4 regions of the Massilia sp. 2TAF26 genome follow, and region 1 is predicted to be linked to each of the others. Evidence: predicted binding sites of a transcription regulator. Region 1 holds the regulator's gene; each other region holds the start of a gene.
The links. The regulator sigma-54, encoded in region 1, starts transcription at its own class of promoters, with help from an activator protein. The targets are predictions, from matches to a motif close to TGGCANGNAANCTGCTTT.
Positions count from the first base shown of each region.

Region 2: AB4Z32_RS19240 (PEP-CTERM sorting domain-containing protein) is a predicted target of sigma-54. The motif match lies at 3,364-3,381, and genes of this name have one in related genera.
Region 3: AB4Z32_RS14865 (ammonium transporter) is a predicted target of sigma-54. The motif match lies at 1,411-1,428, and genes of this name have one in related genera.
Region 4: AB4Z32_RS16470 (PEP-CTERM sorting domain-containing protein) is a predicted target of sigma-54. The motif match lies at 2,142-2,159, and genes of this name have one in related genera.

Region 1 covers NZ_JBFRFV010000004.1:88,902-93,916, reverse strand. The annotation lists gene hpf (ribosome hibernation-promoting factor, HPF/YfiA family) at 1-328, opposite strand, end outside; gene AB4Z32_RS05595 (RNA polymerase factor sigma-54) at 431-1,927, opposite strand; gene lptB (LPS export ABC transporter ATP-binding protein) at 1,930-2,706, opposite strand; gene lptA (lipopolysaccharide transport periplasmic protein LptA) at 2,706-3,266, opposite strand; gene lptA (lipopolysaccharide transport periplasmic protein LptA) at 3,267-3,848, opposite strand; gene lptC (LPS export ABC transporter periplasmic protein LptC) at 3,845-4,453, opposite strand; gene AB4Z32_RS05570 (KdsC family phosphatase) at 4,467-5,000, opposite strand; gene AB4Z32_RS05565 (KpsF/GutQ family sugar-phosphate isomerase) at 5,000-5,015, opposite strand, start outside.
Region 2 covers NZ_JBFRFV010000020.1:24,254-29,268, reverse strand. The annotation lists gene AB4Z32_RS19250 (EAL domain-containing protein) at 1-1,294, shown strand, start outside; gene AB4Z32_RS19245 (AI-2E family transporter) at 1,299-2,369, shown strand; gene AB4Z32_RS19240 (PEP-CTERM sorting domain-containing protein) at 2,737-3,327, opposite strand; gene AB4Z32_RS19235 (hypothetical protein) at 3,605-3,865, opposite strand; gene AB4Z32_RS19230 (hypothetical protein) at 3,858-4,253, opposite strand; gene AB4Z32_RS19225 (TonB-dependent receptor plug domain-containing protein) at 4,504-5,015, shown strand, end outside.
Region 3 covers NZ_JBFRFV010000013.1:2,459-7,473, forward strand. The annotation lists gene AB4Z32_RS14860 (Nramp family divalent metal transporter) at 1-128, shown strand, start outside; gene AB4Z32_RS14865 (ammonium transporter) at 158-1,363, opposite strand; gene AB4Z32_RS14870 (LysR substrate-binding domain-containing protein) at 1,542-2,480, opposite strand; gene AB4Z32_RS14875 (urate hydroxylase PuuD) at 2,585-3,799, shown strand; gene AB4Z32_RS14880 (DUF2726 domain-containing protein) at 3,912-4,382, shown strand; gene AB4Z32_RS14885 (hypothetical protein) at 4,379-5,015, opposite strand, start outside.
Region 4 covers NZ_JBFRFV010000015.1:65,322-70,336, forward strand. The annotation lists gene AB4Z32_RS16460 (GAF domain-containing protein) at 1-381, shown strand, start outside; gene AB4Z32_RS16465 (FAD-binding oxidoreductase) at 385-1,998, shown strand; gene AB4Z32_RS16470 (PEP-CTERM sorting domain-containing protein) at 2,210-3,076, shown strand; gene AB4Z32_RS16475 (hypothetical protein) at 3,173-3,847, shown strand; gene AB4Z32_RS16480 (GNAT family N-acetyltransferase) at 3,866-4,630, opposite strand; gene prsT (XrtA/PEP-CTERM system TPR-repeat protein PrsT) at 4,800-5,015, opposite strand, start outside.

The DNA.
Region 1 (5,015 bases):
TGGGTATGCGCTTGAGCGGTGTACTACTGTGATCCTGCAGCATCTGCTTGTACTTCTGCACCTGCCGGTCGAGCCGGTCCATCAGCATGTCGATCGCGGCGTACAAGTCGTGCGCGGCGCTGGCGACGTGAACGATCTTGCCGGCGAGGCGCAAGTTGATCTCGGCCTTCTGGCGCTTTTCTTTCTCGGTGAGATTGTCAATGCAGAGGATGACGTGGGAGTCGATCACTTGATCGAAATGGCGGGTGATGCGTTCGAGCTTGTTCTGTACGTATTCACGGATTGCCGGGGTTACATCGAGATGATGTCCGCTGATAGTGAGATTCATACACACTCCTTTGATGATGCGCTGCCTGTCGTACGCGCATACCACGCACCAGGGCAGCGTTGTTGCAAGAAGCTTGCTGCAAGAGCTTGCTGAAAGAGCTTGCTACAGAGATTTACGGAGGCTGACGGGAGGGATCTTCAGCGCCTCGCGGTATTTCGCTACCGTGCGGCGTGCGATAACCATTCCCTGTTCCCCTAGCATCTCCGCGATCTTGCTGTCGGATAAAGGGTTTTTGGGGTCTTCTGCTCCTGTGAGTTGTACGATGAGAGCCCGGATCGCGGTCGAGGAGGCTTCTCCTCCTGCCTCGGTCGCGACGTGACTCCCGAAAAAGTACTTCAACTCGAACATGCCGTGCGGCGTCAGCATGTATTTCTGAGTTGTGACACGAGAAATTGTGCTCTCGTGTAGACCTAGTGTATCAGCTATCTCACGTAAAACAAGGGGCCGCATGGCAACGGCGCCATGGGAGAAAAAGTTCCGCTGGCGCTCCACGATTGCTTGAGCTACCCGAAGGATAGTATCGAAGCGCTGGCGCATGTTTTTGATGAGCCATTTTGCTTCCTGCAACTGCGCCGCCAGCTGGGATTCCGATTTTCCCTGCTTCATCAAGGTGGCATACAGGCTGTTCACGCGCAGGCGCGGCATCACCTCGGGATTCAGCTGCACGCTCCAGCCGTCCTTCGCGCGGCGCACGATCACGTCCGGCACCACGAAGTCGGAAACGTCGGAAGCGAAGGCCGCGCCCGGATGCGGATTGCAATGGCGGATCACGGCCTGGGCTTCGCGCAGGTCTTCGTCGTCGCAGTCGAGGGCTTTCTTGAGCTTGTTGAATTCGCGCTGCGCGAACCAGGTCAGGTAGCGTTCGACGATGGTCAGCGCCATGCGCCGCGTGACCAGCGGCACGCCCGGCATGCGGCGGATCTGCAGCGCCAGGCATTCGGCGGCGCTGCGCGCGCCCACGCCGGGCGGGTCCATGCTTTGCACCAGCGCCAGCGCGGTGCGCAACTCCTCGAATTCCACTTCGAGTTCGGCCGGGAGGCGCGCATGCAGCTCGTCCAGGGTTTCTTCGAGGTAGCCGTTGTCGTCGAGGGTGTCGACGACGATCTCGACCAGCGCGCAATCGCGCGGCGACATGCAGGTCAGGCGTACCTGCTCCATCAAGTGTTCGCGCAGCGAGACCGGGCTGGCTTCCAGCTGCGGGCGGCCGTCCTCTTCCTCGCCGCCGCTGCCGCTGCCGGAACGGCCAGAATCGCCCCAGTCCATGTCGTGCTCGGCGCCGCCGGCATCGCCGTTGTCGCTGTCGCCGCCTTCGGCTTCGGCGCCACCGCCGCCATTGCCCTCCTCGCCCTGGCTGGACGAGGGCGGCGAGTCGGGCGTGGTGGAGGTCGACGCGCCGTTGTTGATCGCGCCGTCGGCCAGCAGGCGCACCGAGTGGTCGAGCGGATCGTCGAGGCGTTCGAGCAGCGGGTTGTCGCTGAGGACCTGTTCAATCTCCTGGTGCAGCTCGAGAGTGGACAGCTGCAGCAGCCGGATCGACTGCTGGAGTTGCGGTGTCAGCGCAAGGTGCTGTGAGGTCTTGAGTTGCAGCGTCTGTTTCATGACTACATCCGGAAATGTTCACCCAGGTAGACGCGGCGAACCGATTCATTGGCGATGATGTCGTCCGGGCGTCCCGACGCCAGCACCGCGCCCTGGTTGATGATGTAGGCACGGTCGCAGATGCCGAGCGTCTCGCGCACGTTGTGGTCGGTTATCAGGACGCCGATGCCGCGCTCCTTCAGGAAGCGCACGATGCGCTGGATCTCGATCACCGCGATCGGATCGACGCCGGCAAACGGCTCGTCCAGCAGCACGAAGCGCGGGTTGGTGGCGAGGGCGCGCGCAATCTCCACGCGGCGCCGTTCGCCGCCCGACAGCGACAGCGCCGGGTTCTCGCGCAGCTTCTCGATCTGCAGCTCGGCCAGCAGCTCGTTGAGGCGCTCCTCGATGCGGTTCTTGCCCAGCGGCTTGCCGTCCTCGCGCTGCAGTTCCAGCACGGCGCGGATGTTCTCCTCCACCGTCAGCTTGCGGAACACCGAGGCTTCCTGCGGCAGGTAGGACAGGCCCAGCATGGCGCGCCGGTGGATCGGCAGGCTGGTGATGTCGGTGCCGTTGATGACGATGGCGCCGGCGTCGGCCGGCACCAGGCCCACGATCATGTAGAACGAGGTCGTCTTGCCGGCGCCGTTCGGGCCGAGCAGGCCCACCACCTCGCCGCAGGCGACCTGCAGCGAAACGTCGCGCACCACCAGGCGCTTGCCGTAGCTTTTCTGCAGCCCCTTGGCCACCAGGGTGCTGCCGCCGCTCGCGATGGCGGCGGCGTCTGCGTGTACATCCATCATTGCTTTCCTGCTTCCGGTTGCCCGGCCGACGCAGTGCGGCGCGGATAAAAAGTAAAACTGGCGCGGGCCTTGCCGGGCCTGTCGACGCCGCTCGGGTCGTTCAGGTTCAGCAGGACTTCCTTGCGCGCATCGTAGGCGATGAATTCGCCGCCCATTTCACGCATCACGTTGCTGCCTTCCAGCTGCCTGATGGCGGCGTTCGAACTGAACTTGACGACCTCGGTGCGCTCGTCGTACTCGATGCGCTCGGCCTGGCCTTCGTCCCACTGCTCGGGGCCGCTGTCGCGCTTCTGGCGGAACGACGCCGGCTTGCCGGGCGCCGCGACCAGGACGATGGTCTTGTAACCGTCCGGCGCTTCCTTGATCTCGGCACGCTCGGCCTTCAGCAGCATGGTGCCGCGGGTGGCGGTCACGCCGCCGGTCAGGACCACGGTTTGCGTGACCTGGTCCAGGGTCCCGTTGCCCCCGACCACCTTCAGCGGCTTGAGCGCATCCGCCCGCTCCGCCTGCGCCAGCGGCGCCAGCAACAGCGCGGCAGCGGCAAGGACGGCCTTCATTTACTGCTTCCCTGCCGGCGCCGCCGGCGTGGTCGCGGGAGCCGCCGCCGGCGCGGTACGGCGCGGCGCGATGATGATGGTGCCGCGTCCGCCGCCCGGCTTGCTTTCGCCGCTGGTGTCGTTGAACACGTTGGCCTGCTCGGTGCGGTTGTCGTAGGAGATGAACGGGCCGTTCACCTCGCTGGTCATGCGCTTGCCCTCGAGCTGCTTGACGACCGCGTTCGAGAACAGCTTGACCAGCTCGGTGCGCTCGTCGTATTCGATGCGCTGGGCCTGGCCTTCGACCCACAGGTCGGGGCCGCCGTCACGCTTCTGGCGGAAGGTCGCGGGCTGGCCCGGCGCGGCGGTCAGGGTCACCGCCATATAGCCTTCCGGCGATTCCGTGAGCACGGCCTTGTCGGCCTTGATCGTCAGGGTGCCGCGGGTCAGCACGACGTTGCCGGTGAAGGTGCGGGTCTGGGTGACCTCGTCGATGTGCGCGTTGTTGAAATCGATCTTGGCCTGCTTGAGAGAATCCGCACGCTCCGCCGAGGCGGTCAGGCTTGCCAGCGACAGCGCGGCGACAGCGAGTATTTTTTTCATTGTTTTCCTTTCGGCGGGAAGATGAGTTCTCCGCGGCCGCCCAGCGTCACCTGCTGTGTGGCGTTGTTGGCGACCATGCCGACGCCGGTGACCGAGGCGGCGCCGAGCGTCATCTGGATCGGCTTGTCGGTCTTCGAGATTTCCTCGTCCGGCAGCACGGTCAGCGCCTCGGTGCGGATGCGCATCGGCTTCGAGGTGGCGTTGCCGGGACGCGAGATGTCGACATTGCCGATCAGGTCGATCTGGTTCTGGTCCTGGTTGACGTTGGCGGTGTTCGCCGTCATCGTCATGTGCGGCCGGTCGGTGCTCATGCTCTGCACGACCGGCTTGTCGATCACCGAGGTGTTGTTGGCCGGGCGGTGGGTCAGGCGCTCGCCCGAGATCACGTAGCGCGGCTGGCCGGCTTCCGACATCCGCACGAAGCTGAAGTTGTCGATGATGTAGTCCGGATCGTCGCCCACGTCGACGCGGTGCGCTTCGCCTTCGCCGCGCATCACCTGCACCAGCCAGAAGCTGCCGAAGGCGAAGAACACGGCCGCCAGCATCAATGCCAGCAGACGCCAGCGGTGCGCGGTGCGCTTGTTGACGTAGGTCGTGGTCGCCATGGCTTGCGAAGGATTATCCAAAGTACGGTGCCAATGCCTGTTCGTAGGTTCCCTGGGCGCGCATCACCATGTCGCAGACTTCGCGCACGGCGCCGCGTCCGCCCGCATTCTTCGTCACGTAGTGGGCGCGGTACTGCACTTCCGGATGGCCGCTCGGCACCGTGACGGCAAAGCCGACGCGGGTGAACAGCGGCAGGTCGATCACGTCGTCGCCGATGTAGCCGCACTGCTCGGCCGTCACGCCGGTCTTTTCCAGCAGCTCGGCAAAGGCCAGGCGCTTGTCGTGCTGGCCCTGGAACACGTGGGTGATCCCGAGGTCGGCGGCGCGCTTGACCACGATCGGCGAATTGCGCGCGCTGATGATGGCGGTCTGCACGCCGGTGCGGTTCAGCAGCTGGATGCCGAGGCCGTCCAGCACGAAGAAGGTCTTGGTGATCTCGCCGTTGGCGTCATAGGTCAGGCTGCCGTCGGTGAGGACACCGTCGACGTCGAAGATCATGACCTTCACGCGCGCGGCACGCTGCAGATGTTCCAGCTGGGTCACCATCAGATCACCTTGGCG
Region 2 (5,015 bases), on a different contig from region 1:
CCAGACCAACTTCGATCCGTTGACCGGCCTGCCGAACCGGCGCCTCTTCCTCGACCGCCTGGGGCAAGAGATGCGCAAGGCCCAGGGCGCCGGGCAGCGGCTGGGCGTGCTGCTGCTCGACATCGACCGCTTCAAGGACATCAACGACGCCTACGGCTATGCCAGGGGCGACGAGGCCCTGATCCAGCTGACCCGGCGCATGGTGCGCCGCGTCCCGGCCGACGCCGGCATCGCGCGCCTGGGCGGCGGCATGTTCGCCATCGCGCTCGGCCAGGGCGACCAGCAGCTGCACCTCGAGACCGTCGCCGGCGCCCTGATCGACGCGGTGGCGGCGCCGCTCGGCCTCGGCAGCGACGAACTGGCCTACCTGTCGGCCAGCATCGGCATCAGCGTCTATCCCGACGACGCCTGCGACCCCTCCACCCTGCTGGCGAATGCCGAGCACGCGATGTACCTGGCCAAGCGCGCCGGGCGCGGCCACTTCCAGTATTTCACCGCCTCCCTGCAGCAGCAGGCCTCCTTCAAGCTCAGGCTGACCAACGAGCTGCGCATGGCGCTGGCGCGGCGCCAGCTGCACGTGCACTACCAGCCCATCGTCGAGACCACCACCGGGCGCGTGCGCAAGGCCGAGGCCCTGCTGCGCTGGGAGCATCCGGAGTTCGGCGCGGTCAGCCCGGCCACCTTCATCCCGCTGGCCGAGGAGACCGGCCTGATCGGCGAGATCGGCGACTGGGTGCTGGGCGAAGCCATCGCCGACATCGAGCGCTGGCGCCGGAAATACGATTGCACGATCGAGCTGAGCGTGAACATCTCGCCGCTGCAGTTCGAGCGCCAGGGTCCGCTGCCATGGCTGGAGCGCATCCTGCGGTCCGAGCTGCCGTCCTGTATTACCGTGGAGATCACCGAAGGGGTGCTGGTGAGCGACACCGGCCAGGTCTCGCGCTGCCTGGGCGCCCTGCACGAGGCCGGCGCCAGGGTCTCGATCGACGATTTCGGCACCGGCTTTTCCTCGCTCGCCTACCTGAAGCATTTCGACGTCGACTACCTGAAGATCGACAAATCCTTCATCGACCAGCTGGCCGACGACGACGGCGACAAGGCGCTGACGGAGGCCATCGTCGGCCTCGCCCACCGCCTCGGCATCGAAGTGATCGCCGAGGGCGTCGAGACCGGCGTCCAGCGCGACCTGCTGGCCGCCTTCGGCTGCGACTACATCCAGGGCTGGTTCCATGCGAAAGCCCTGCCGCGCGAGGCCTTCGAAGACTACCTGGAACGGCATATGGCGTTATCATAAGAGTATGAACCCACCTGCCAGCCAATACACCCTCCAGCAAAAAGTCTTCCTTTCCCTCCTGGCCGTCGTCACCATCGGCTTCGTCTGGATCCTGACGCCCTATTCGGGCGCGGTGTTCTGGGGCGTGGTACTGGCGATCCTGTTCATTCCCCTGTACCGCCGCCTGTTGCGCGCCACCGGCCAGAAAGCCAACCTGGCCGCCCTGCTCACGCTGGGTTCGATCGTGGTGATGGTGATCATCCCGGTGGCCCTGATCAGCGCCTCGCTGGTCCAGCAGGCGGTCGGGCTGTACAACATGATCAGTACCGGCCACATCGACTTCGGCACCTACTTCCGCCAGATCATCGGCGTGCTGCCCGACTGGTTGACCGGCCTGCTGGAACGCTTCGACCTCACCAACCTGGCCACCATCCAGGAAAAGCTGTCGAGCGTCGCCGCCCAGGCCAGCCAGATCGCGGCCAAGTACACGCTCAACTTCGCCAGCAATACCCTCGACTTCCTGGTCAGCCTGACCATCATGCTCTACCTGCTGTTCTTCCTGCTGCGCGACGGCCATTCACTGGCGGGCCGCATCAGGACCGCGGTGCCGCTGAGCCGCAAGTACAAGCAGCGCCTGTTCACCCATTTCACCACCGTGATCCGCGCCACCGTCAAGGGCAATGTGCTGGTCGCGATGGCGCAGGGCGCGCTGGGCGGCCTGATCTTCTGGATCCTGCACGTGCAGGCGCCATTGCTGTGGGCCGTGGTGATGGCCTTCCTGTCGCTGCTGCCGGCGGTCGGCGCCGCCATCGTGTGGGCGCCGGTGGCCGTGTACTTCCTGGTGACCGGCGCGATCTGGCAGGGCGTGGTGCTGATCCTCTTCTGCGTGTTCGTGATCGGCCTGGTCGACAATTTCCTGCGCCCCATCCTGGTCGGCAAGGACACCAAGATGCCGGATTACGTGGTGCTGCTGTCCACGGTGGGCGGCATGGCCCTGTTCGGCCTGAACGGTTTCGTGATCGGACCGGTGATCGCGGCGCTGTTCATCGCCGCCTGGGATTTGTTCTCGACAGCGGAAGAATTCCATCAGGAATAAGAGCGTCTGTACGAGATTGGGCCATCAAAAACGAGATCCTGTGAAAAGGATACTTGCAATCTTCTTGTTTGCTCTGGCGAGCACTGGTTCGGTTCCGATCCCATATCCTTGCTCGCCGAATTCAGAAATTTGAAGGCAAGACAGGAACCGGTTACAGGCAAATAAATCCCGGTTCGATTCGTTTGTCTACCTGTTCCCCACATCGAGTTTTTTGTATGATTTTGGCAGAGGATTCGCAAATGGGGTAATGCAGGGTCATTGAGACCCGGTTTGAACTTCTGCGTGTGTTTTATATGAAAAACCCCAAAAAGTGACACTCGACTTTTCGGGGTCCGTTCACCCTGCCGGGCAACCTGCAATTCGCTGACTATTTTTTACGGCGGCTGCTTGCGATGCCCAGTGCGCCAATGCCAAGCAAGGCCAGGCTAAAGGGCTCTGGAACCTCACTGGTATCGGCAGCAGCGACGGTAAGATTATCAATGCTGAAATGACTTCCGGTATTCGTCAGATGTACGCGATAAATGCCATCGAAACCCGCGAAGCCGGTGTCGGTATGAAGCGTAGTGCCAGACATGGCATAGCTGGCGACGAGATTGTTCGCAGCATCATAGGCCGTCCAGGTGCCAATTGCGCTGGAGCTGGCAAACGATACATCGACGGATACGAGGTTGAAAGCCTGGCCACCGAACGTAAAGTCATAGTCGGAATCGCCGAACCCGGCCGGATCCAGATGGAGTTGCCCGGCGCTGGGGTAGCCCCAGAAAACGCCACCGTTAGTCGATACTGCCGTTATGCCGTCTTCATTGTAACTCGCCAGCGTTACCTGATTACCCGGAATGCCGACGAAGGTCATAACTGCCGCAGACGCTGCACCGCTTACGCAGGCAAGCATCGAAGCGGCGAGTATCGCCTTTGCGATCTTTGCTTTCAAAAATTCCCCGTTTGCCCTGGTTTTCATTTGATCTCCTAAGTGAATGAATGTTGCGAAAAGTGCTCAGCAATATCCATGCCAAATAAAAAAAACCAGTTAAATCAAAAAGATATATCAATTCGGCGCAAATGAAAACCATAAGTGTAAAATAATTCGACGACTTCCAGTTATGAAAATCGGATATTCATAGCCAAATCAGCCCGAGCCGGGCCAGAAGCTGCCTCTCGATTCGCACTTCGTTTGGTCTTCAGTAAAAATCCTGCGGCGTCGATAATTCGGTGCAGGTGCGCTCGTTTAACCCAACTCAATCCGGATCCGCCTCCTGCAAACGGTGCGCATCCTTCGCCTCCAGCGTCATCCCGTAGATCCGTTTCAAATCCTGGATGCGGGACAGGCTCTCCTCGCCAAACGCGCTCTTCCCCTCGAAGGCATGCAGGACGATGCCCTCCACCAGGTCGCCGAGGCTCATGTCGTGGTATTCGGCCAGCCCCTTCAACACCTTCAGCATCCGCTTCTCGATGCGCAGGCCGGTCTGGACCCGCTCCACCGTCACTTTCTCAGCCATGCCTGCCTCCAGCGTTGACGAGGTCCGGCATGGCGAAGGTCTTGCGCGCGGCGCCGGAGGCCAGCAGCGCCGCCGAATAATAGCTGTCCAACAGCCCGCGCCGGCACAGCTCCGGGTGGGCGGCGATGAAGCCCTCCCAGTCGCCCGCACCGGACGACCGTTCCGCCACCAAGGCCATGAAGGCCACCGTCACGGTCTCGTGGTAGAGGTCCGGCTTGCCCAGCTTGCCGGCCAGCGCCTGCAGGCCGTCGCGCATCGCGATACAGGCTTCGAGGAAGGGACGTGAACGCAGCAGCAGGAAGGCGGCGCGCAGGTGGGCGCGGTGGTCGAATCCCGCCGGCGCGAGACGCCCGGCGACGAACGCGGCGATGAATTCCTGATCGGTCATGGCTGCCTCCAAAAATGGTCAATCATGTTACCAATGTACCAAAATAGCGTCAATATGAGACTGCCCTACAATATGAGTTCAACTTATAAGCATCACTGTTGTAGTTATGAGACGTTTAACTTATTGCCTCAGGTTGCCAGCTGGTAAATTCATGGAAATGCAATATTTTCCAAGGAGCCAGCACTTGAAACCCAACGCGATTCGTCAATCCCTTCTGCTCGCCTTTTACGGCAGCGCCGCCCTCGCCGCCATGCCGTCCGCCGCACTGGCCCAGAGCACGGCGCCGGCCGCTGCCGACGCCACCAATATCCAGAGCGTGAACATCGTCGGCTCGCGCCGCGTCGGCAACACCTCGGCCACCGATACCACGGTCCCGGTCGACTACATCCCGCTGACCAAGAGTGCCGAGCAAGGCGGCCAGTTCGACCTGGCCCAGACCCTGGCGAACATCTCGCCCTCGTTCAACTCGACCCGCCAGACCGGTGCTGACGGCGCCGACCTGGTCGACTCGGCGGCCCTGCGCGGCCTCGGCTCGGACCAGACCCTGGTGCTGGTGAACGGCAAGCGCCGCCACACCACCGCCCTGGTCAACCTGTTCGGCGCGCGCAACCGCGGCAATACCGGCACCGACATGAACGCGCTGCCGCTGCTGGCGATCAAGGACGTGCAGGTGCTGCGCGACGGCGCCGCCGCGCAGTACGGATCCGACGCCATCGCCGGCGTGATCAACGTCGAACTCAAGAAGAACCTGGGCTGCGAATC
Region 3 (5,015 bases), on a different contig from region 1:
TGGCCTCGAGCACGAAGATCATGGGCGAGCTGAAGATCTCGGGCCGGCTGCGCGTGCTCGGCTGGATCTGTACCGGCGTGATGGCGGTCGCCGTGCTGGCGATGTTCGGGGCCGGGTTCATGCATTGACGGCTTCCCCCGCACGGGGGGAAAGGAATCTACTGGAAGGTGGTCTCGCGCTCCGGCGTGGCGCTGATGCGGTGGATCGACAGGTCGGCGCCGTCGAATTCCTGTTCCGGATCCAGGCGCAGGCCCACCGTCTTCTTCAGCAGGCCGTACACGATCCAGCTGCCGAGCCCGGAAATGACGATGCCGAGCACGGTGCCGACCAGCTGAGACCAGATGGAGACGCCGCCCAGCCCGCCCAGCGCGCGGCTGCCGAAGATGCCGGCCGCGATGCCGCCCCAGGCGCCGCACAGGCCGTGCAGCGGCCACACGCCCAGCACGTCGTCGATCTTCCAGCGGTTCTGCGCCAGCGTGAACAGCGAGACGAACATCGCGCCGGCGACCGCGCCGGTGACCAGAGCGCCGAGCGGATGCATCAGGTCCGAGCCGGCGCACACCGCCACCAGGCCGGCCAGCGGCCCGTTGTAGACGAAGCCTGGGTCGTTGCGGCCCATGACGAAGGCGGTCAGGGTGCCGCCCGTCAGCGCCATCAGGGAATTCACCGCCACCAGCCCGTTCATCTTGTCGAGGGTCTGGGCGCTCATCACGTTGAAGCCGAACCAGCCCACCGTCAGGATCCAGGCGCCTAGCGCCAGGAAGGGGATGTTCGAGGGCGGGTGGGCGGCGATGCGTCCGTCCTTCGCATAGCGGCCGCGGCGCGCGCCCAGCAGCAGCACCGCCGGCAGCGCGGCCCAGCCGCCCACCGCGTGCACCACCACCGAACCGGCGAAGTCGTGGAAGGGCGCGCCGAAGACGGTGTGCAGCCAGTCCTGGATGCCGAAGCGGTTGTTCCAGGCGATGCCCTCGAAGAGGGGATAGACCAGGCCGACCAGCACGGCGGTGGCGGCCATCTGCGGGTGGAACTTGGCGCGTTCGGCGATGCCGCCCGAGATGATGGCCGGGATCGCCGCGGCGAAGGTCAGCAGGAAGAAGAACTTGACGAGTTCATAGCCGTTCTTCGCCACCAGGGTATCGGTACTGCCGAAGAAGTGCATGCCGTAGGCGATGCCATAGCCGACGAAGAAGTAGGCGATGGTCGAGACGGCAAAGTCGATCAGGATCTTGACCAGGGCGTTGACCTGGTTCTTGCGGCGCACCGTTCCCAGTTCGAGAAAGGCAAAGCCGGCGTGCATCGCCAGGATCATGATCCCGCCGAGCAGGATGAAGAGCGCGTCGGCCCCGGTTTTGTAGGCATCCATGCAAGTCTTTCCAAAAAAGTGCGTGAAAACAGCGTTAGCACTTCTTGGTAGCAATAAGCGTTCCAATTTGGTGAAGGAAGGCCCTGAGAATGCACCGGCCGCGGGCGGAAGTCTCGTAGCGCCCCGTTCGCGTGCGTCTGCACTGCCGAGGTGCAGGCGTGCGCCAAAAAGGAACGTCTCAGCCCTTGACCAGGGCCTGGGCCGCCGCCGTCACCAGGTCGCGCAGCCACTTGTGCTCGGGCGACTGGTGCACCCGCTGGTGCCAGAGTTGATAGAAGCGCATCGGCGGGAACTTGATCGGCACCGTGAAGTTCTTCAGCGGCAGCGTCTTTTCGTAGAAGCGGATGAACTGGCGGCCGGTTGTCAGCACCAGGTCGGTCTGCGTCAGCATGTAGGGAATCAGGCCGAAGTAGGGCGACTCGACCGCCACCTTGCGCTGCATGCCCTGGCGTTCCAGGAAGGCGTCGATGACGCCGTGATAACCGGGCAGCATCGGCGAGGGCGCCACGTGCGGCAGGCTCAGGTAGTCCTCGAGCGTCATCGCATCGCCGGCCGTGCGGCGCGCGTAGGCACTTTCTGCGCGCATGGTGCAGATGATCGGGTCTTCGAACAGCTTCGAGATGTGCAGGTGGGCCGGCGGCTCGTCCCAGTTGGCGATCACGAGGTCGATCTCGCCGTCCGACAGCATGCGCAGGTAGTCGGTGCCCGGCCCCAGGTGGTGGATGGCGACCTTGCTGTTGGGCGCGCCGCGGCGGATCGAGGCCACCACGCTCGGCAGGAATTGGGTGTCCAGGTAATCCGGGGCGGCGATGTGGAAGGTGCGCGCCGCCTGCTCGGGCACGAAGGGCGACTTCCTGATGAACAGGCTCTCGGTTTCGTCGAGGATGCGCTTGGCCGGTGCGAGCAGGCTCTCGCCATGCTGGGTCGGCACCATGCCGCGCGCGCCGCGCACCAGCAGCGGATCGCCGGTCAGTTCGCGGAGCTTGCGCAGCGAGGCCGAGATAGACGGCTGGGGCTGGTTCAGCTTGAGGGCCACGCGCGACACGTTCTTTTCCACCAGCAGCAGGTAGAGGATGCGGATCAGGTGCAGGTCGAGGTGCTGGGGCAGGCTGCTCATCGGAAGGTCATATGCGTGTGCTTATGTCGAATATACGGTATTTTTCATGTTGAATAAATGGAAACCGGCGTATCGTCTCGTAATCACACGTGCAAAGGATGTGCATGGACTACCTGCTTCCGTATGGCCTCGAATGGATGAACCTGCTGGTGCGCTGGCTGCATGTCATCACCGGCATCGCCTGGATCGGCGCCTCCTTCTACTTCGTCTGGCTCGACAACTCCCTGCGGCCGCCGGCGCCCGGCAGCGAACTGGCGAAGAAGGGCGTGGCCGGCGAGCTGTGGGCCGTGCACGGCGGCGGCTTCTACAACCCGCAAAAGTACCTGGTCGCGCCTGCCGAGCTGCCCAAGGAACTGCACTGGTTCAAGTGGGAAGCCTATTCGACCTGGCTGTCGGGCTTCGCCCTGCTGACCATCGTCTACTACTTCAATGCCCAGGCCATGATGGTCGACCGCAGCGTGGCCGACCTGTCGAGCTGGCAGGCCATCGGCCTCGGTCTCGGCAGCCTGGTGGTGGGCTGGATCGTCTACGACCTGCTGTGCCGCTCGAAGCTGGGCAAGCACGACCTGGCCTTCGGCGCGGTGATGTTCGTTTTCCTGAGCGCGGCCGCCTGGGCGCTGACCCACTGGCTGAGCGGGCGCGCGGCCTATATCCACGTCGGCGCGATGATCGGCACCATCATGGTCGCCAACGTGGCGATGGTCATCATCCCGGGCCAGCGCAAGATGGTGGATGCGATGATCGCCGGCCAGAAGCCCGACCCCATCTACGGCATCCGCGGCAAGCAGCGCAGCGTCCACAACAACTACTTCACGCTGCCGGTGCTGTTCATCATGATCAGCAACCACTTCGCCATGACTTACCGCCACGAGCACGCCTGGGCGGTGCTGGCCGCGATCATGCTGGCCGGCGTCTTCATCCGCCACTTCTTCAACCTGCGCCACAAGGGCCGGGTCGAATGGAAGTACCCGGCCGTGGGCGTGGTGCTGCTGCTGGCGGTGGCCGTGGCGATCGCCCCGAAACCGCCGGCGGCGGCCCCGGCCGCAGCCGATGCCGGCGCGCAGTTCGCGGTGGTGCAGGGCATCCTGCAGCAGCGCTGCGTGTCCTGCCATTCGGCCCATCCGACGCAGCCCGGCTTCGCCACCGCGCCGGCCGGCGTGATGCTGGACAACCCGCACGGCATCACGCAGAACGCCCAGCGCATCTACCAGCAGGCCGTGCAACTGAAGGCCATGCCGCTGGCGAACATGACGAACATGACGGATGCCGAGCGGGCCCAGGTCGCGGCCTGGTTCGAGGGCGGCGCCAGAACGAAGTGAAGAAGTTGCTGTAGTTACAAAGCGAGGATTTTCCGGACCCTCTTGCTTGCTATCCTGCTGGTCCTTCAATTGCATCAAAGAAAGATCGGCTATGAATATCGCATACGTCCTCATGGCAGTGCTGTTGGTGCTCGCGCTGCTCATGGGGTTCGCACTGCGCAAGGCGAAGAGACGCGGCCCGGCGCCGGCCTACACCCGCCGCGCCATCATGACGGAAAACGAAATGGAATTTTTCGGCAGGCTGGTCGCGGCCCTGCCCGAGCATTACATCTTTCCCCAGGTAGGAATGGCGGCCCTGCTCGAATCCGCCGCCGCGGACCGCAAGCGCGCCCACGGCGACCGCCTGCGCATCGCGCAACAGCGGATCGATTACGTCGTCTGCAACCGGCGCTGCGAAGTCGTCGCGGTGGTGGAGCTGGACGACAAGACGCATTCGAGCGCGAAGGACCAGGTGCGCGATGGCCGCCTGGCGCAGGGCGGCTTCAGGACGGTTCGCTTCGAGTCGCGCCTGAAGCCTTCGCCGGCCGTGATTCGCGCCGCGGTCCTGCCGGCTGCCGTTCATGTTTCCGAGGTGGCTGCCTAATCCGGCTTCTCCTGAGGTGGCGCTTTGCGCGGCACGATCGCATACTGCGGCGCCGCGCTGTAATCCGGCTTGACGGCGCGCGCCTTGAACAGCGCCCAGGCGCGGCCGCCGGCTTCGCCGCCGGCGTCGGCCGCATAGGCCAGGGCCGGCTGGATGATGGCGGCGCTGCCGATGGGGCTGGCCGCGCCGCCCATCATTTCGCCCGGCTTGATCTTGAGCGCCTGGGCCATCTCGGCGCTTGCGCAGGTCATGCCGGTGGCTTCCGGGCGGCTCGCCTTGTAGACTTCGGCCATGGTCGGGTAGAACGGGGCTTTTTCGTCGTCGCGCACGATCATGTCGTACATCGAGGCTTCGACCCAGCAGCCGCCCGGCGCCGTCATGCGCGCGATCGGGAAGCGCGCCTTCCAGCCCAGCAGCCGGCCGGCCTCCGGAAAACCGAGTTCGGCCAGGTGGCCCGACACGGCGGTGAAGAAATCGTCCTGCCAGGGCGCGAGGCCGGTCTTGTTCTTGTAGACCACCGCATAGCTATGGCTGATGAAACCCAGTTTGGGGGCCCCCGGATCGTCCGTGTAGTGGGCGTTGTACCAGGCCAGGTTGTTGTCCAGCAGGCGGCGGAAATGGCTTTTCAGCGGA
Region 4 (5,015 bases), on a different contig from region 1:
GGCAAGATCGTCGGCGTGATCAATGTGGCGGGCGCCAGGGAGGGCCAGGCATTCACCCAGGGCGATCTACAATTGCTGAATATAATCGCACTATTCATCGGCAAATCGATTCAGGTGCAGCAGCTGCAACGTTTGCTCGACTCGCGTTTTTCCCAACTGGCATTGCTGCAGGAAGCGCGCGACCAGGTCCAGGACAAGGTGCGCCTGGCCTACCGCAATCCCGAAGACGCCGCCAAGATTCTCGCGCGCTCCTTTTTTAAGGAAATGACCAAGGCCGGCTTCGAATCCGGCCAGATCGTCAGCGCGGCAACCGAACTGATCGAGCAGTTGAATTTGAAGCTCAAGCACTCACCTCCGTCCTCTCCACCGACTTCCAACTGATTCATGCAAGACACCACGACCCAACTGGCGCCGGCCCTGGACGCCTGGCAGGCACTGCTCGGCCCGGAAAACGTGTTGCACGGCGAAGCCGCCCTGCAGGCCTGGGGCGCCGATACCACGGGCGCGACGCGCCGCCTGCCGGCCGCGCTGCGCATTCTCGACAGCAAGCACTTGCCGGAGGTAATGCGCATCGCCCAGCGCTACCGGATTCCCGTGCATCCGATCAGTACCGGCCACAACTGGGGCTACGGCAGCGCGCTCGCGGCGCGCGACGGCTGCGTGATCATCGACCTGTCCCGGCTGCGCGCGATCCTGCATTTCGACGAGGACATGGGCGTGGTCACGCTCGAGCCCGGCGTCACGCAAGGCATGCTGGCCGAGTTCCTGGAAAAGCAGGACTACCCCTTCATGGTGCCGACCACCGGCGCCGGTCCCCACTGCAGCCTGCTCGGCAATGCGCTGGAGCGCGGCTACGGCGTCACGCCGATCACCGATCATTTCGCGGCGGTGACGGACCTCGAGGCGGTGCTGGCGGACGGCAGCCTGTACCGCTCGGCGATGCGCGAAGCCGGCGGCGACGACATCGCGCGCCTGTTCAAGTGGGGCATCGGCCCCTATGCCAGCGGCCTGTTCACCCAGAGCGGCCTGGGCATCGTCACGCGGATGAGCATCATGCTGGCGCGCCGTCCGGAAAAAGTGAAAGTGTGCCTGTTCAGCCTGAAGGATGACAGCCTGCTCGAGCCGGCCGTCGAACGGATCCGCGCCATCCTCGGCCGCCTGCCCGGCACGGTCGGCGGACTGAACCTGATGAACCGGCACCGCGTGCTGGCGATGTCGGCGCCGTATCCGGCCGACCGCGTCGGTCCCGACGGCCTGATCCCGCAGGAGGTGATCGAGGCGCTGGGCAGCCAGTACCAGATCCTGCCCTGGACCGGCTTCGGCACCCTGTACGGCACCGCGCGCATGGTGAAGGCGGCGCAGAAGGAGATCCGCGCCGCCCTCAAGGGCGTGGCCAGCCGCCTGCTGTTCCTGAGCCAGGACAATGCGAACACGCTGCTGGCGCTGTCGCGCTGGATTCCCGGGCCGGCCGGGCAGCGCCTGTCGAGCACCGCCTCGACCCTGGCCAGTTCGATGGAACTGGTGCTGGGGCGTCCGAATGAGACGGCCCTGCCGCTGGCCTACTGGCGCAATCCACGTCCGCACGGGGAGGGGCCGCGCGATCCGGCGCGCGACGGTTGCGGCCTGATCTGGTACGCGCCGCTGGTGCCGATGCGCGGCGCCGGCGCACGCGCCTATGTCCAGATGGTGAGGGAGATCACCCGGCGCCACGGCATCGAGCCGCTGCTGACGTTTACTTCGCTCAGCGACAAACTGTTCGACAGTACCGTGCCGCTCCTGTTCGACCGCAATTCGCCGGCGGCGGTGGCGGCGGCCCAGGCCTGCTACCGGGAGCTGATCGCCGCCGGCCGCGAGCGCGGCTGGTTCCCGTATCGCCTTGCGGTCGATGCCATGCCGGATCTGCAGCACCTGCTGGACGACTCGGCGCGCCTGCATGCGCGCCTGCGCCGCGAACTCGATCCGCATGACCTGCTGGCGCCCGGACGCTATCACAATTGATAGTAGGCGTAGTTGTGTTAAGCAGTTAACTGTCGACTTCTTTTACAAGTTTTGTCAACTTTCCTTTAAGAATCTGTTGAAATGTTAATTTCCTAATAATAATTCTCTTCAAGATCAGTTAGTTATAAGGCATTTATTCAAGCTGGCACGCAGGTTGCTTATATACCTTTGCTGTCGTTAATGATTAATTGATTCCATTATTGGAGAGAACATGAAGAAGTTACTCGCTTTCGCTGTCGGCGCCGCTGTGAGCATCGGTGCGTATGCTGCACCGGCTCCCACCAATCTGCCGGCAGGCCCGATCTACCTGAAGTTCTCGGGTCAAGAACAGATCGCCATCAACGGCGCACACACCTTCGGTAACAACGAAATCAACTGGGGCGTTATCCTGGTGTCGACGGCCGAAAAAGGCGACGTCAACACGCCGCACGATGCGATCGATCCGAACGGTGAAATCTTCTTCGTCAATGGCCAGCAAGGCCAGATCACCGGTATGTTCTACGGCGTCCAGCAAGGTTCGCCGTCGGCAACCAACCCGTTCCCGGCTACCGGCGGCTATCTCGACCTGTACTGGCGCAATACCGACACGATGAGCAAATCGTCGGTGTCGAACACGTCCATCAGCCCGAGCATCCGCTGCGGTGAAAGCTGCGCTACCGGCTTTACCGAAGGCACCTTCCTGGCCCGTATCATGTTCGATACCGGCATGGATACCGGCAACCCGACCAATACCATCGTCGGCGACCAGGTGCCAAGCAGCAATGGCTTCACCGGCAATGCCGATTCCTACGGTTCGGTCGTGACCGATGCCATGATTGACGGCAAAACCGGCCTGTGGGCCAACCAGCTGAACTCGAACTGGTTCTCCAGCTACCTGGGCCTGCGCGACCTGCGCTTCAAGAACAGCTACAACTACAACCCGCTGTGGAATGGCGGCGAGAACATCTTGGGTGCCCGTATCGACGATCCGGGCCAGGCATTCGCCCTGCCGGAGCCGGGTGCCCTGTCGCTGATGGGCCTGGCCATGGTCGGCATGGGCGCCGCCCTGCGCCGCCGCGAGAAGAAATCCGCCAAGTAATTCCTGGCGCGCCACTTGAAAAGGCCTCTTCGGAGGCCTTTTTTCTTGTGCTGATTGACAACATCAGCGCCTTTCATGTCTACTTGCCAAATGTATATGCGAACCCGCCTTCTCCTGCAGGTCCCGGCAGTCATGCTGATCCTGGCGTTCGTGCCGACCAATCCCGGCAAGCTGGCCGCGTTGCTGGTCCTCTGGGCTCTGACCTTCGGCCGGCTCGGCAAGGTCGAGGCGATCTTCTACGTCTGCGTCTGCGCCTTCTTCACGGCGATGAATGCCGCTTCCCTGAAGCAGGGCATCTTCATGTTCGCCCACCCGGACATCCTGCTGCAGCCGGTCTGGGAACTGTTCATGTGGGGCTTCTATCTATTGCACACGCGGCGCCTGCTGAACGGCCCGGCGCCGGCCGGCAGGCGGGCGACCGTATGGGCGCTCGCGCTGGCCTATTCGGCCGCCTTCGCCACCATCCACGACAGCAATACGCTGCTGCTGGTGACGGGCGTCCTGCTGCTGGTGGGGCTGGCGCTGTTCCACGAGCCGCTGGACCTGGCCTATACCGGCTATATGGTGCTGCTGGGGGCGCTGATCGAATACACGGGCGTGCACAGCGGCCAGTGGGGCTATCCGGGCAATCCGCCGGGCGGCGTGCCGCTGTGGTTCATCACGATGTGGGGCGGCATCGGCCTGTTCATGCGGCGCCTGATCAACCCGATCCTGGCGCGCCACGAAGCGGCCGCGCGGACGGCGGCCGAAGCGCCGGGCGGCGCTGCCTGAATGCCGGGGTAGGCGCGTTCAGCCGAGGTTGGTCAGGCGGCGCGCGATGCCTTCTTCTTCCTTCTGGGAGAAGAAGTAGGGGAACAGCGAGCGTTCGTTTTCCGCCGAATCGCTGGTGCCGCCGTAGCGCTCGATCTGGTCCTGGACGTAGTCGAGGCTGTTCCACAGCAGCCAGCCGGGGGCATCGACACGGGGATTGATGCGCAGCTCGCCGACGCGCTTGAAACCCAGCATGGTTTCATAGAAGCGGCGGTGGCGCGGATTGACTTCGATAAAGACGTCGGTGCATTTGTGCAGCCGGCGGCCATAGATGAACATCACGTGGAACAGTGAAGCCAGGGCGGCCTTCGAACGCACCTTCGGGTCGAAGGCGAGCTTGGTGATTTCGCAGACCTTCGCACCGCGCTCGCGGAAACGGTCGATCTCGTCCTTGAAGACTTCGTCGGCCAGCAGGCCGACCGGGGAATCGATGCCAAGCGTGACCGTTCCGACCACTTCGCCGTGATCGGAAGCCGAAAGAGTAATCCGGTTCGGGTCGTCGTCCAGACGATGCGTGCCCGAGTAACCGCGCCACGCATACATCTTGTTGATGAGAAGGTTCGCAGAACTGCGCCTCCCATCCGTGTCCGCCGTACGGATACCAAATGTTTTTTCGTTAATGGTCACGTCTGTGATCGTATCACAGCCGAGCTCAGCACCCCCCTTAGGAGCGGAATCGTAACGTGCGTCCTGAGGTTCAGAGGACGCCTTCACCACTTCCTCGCCAGTTGCTAAACTGTTCATTCTTTTCTCTCCGCAGGACGTCGCTATTTATCTCGCGCAAACGCGCGCCTATAGTACCAATCGTAACACCGGGCCAGTAAAGATTCTATAAAGAAATGAATAGTTGATAACGAACAAGATAAAAAGAACACTATTTGTCAAGCCGGCGGCTTGCGCCGCCGGCTGGATGTCACATTTGTTGTAACAACTCCTTCGCCTTGGCCGAACTCTCGCCCTTGTTGGCCGCCGACACCTTCTCCAGGGTCTTGCGGGCACCGGCCTTGTCGCCGTTCTTGGCCTGGGCCTCGCCCAGGTGCAATTGCATGTCGAGGTTGTTCGGGAAGGCCGTCACTGCCTTCTGCAGCAGGTCGACCGCGCGCTTGGTGTCGCCCTTGTCGGTCAGGAT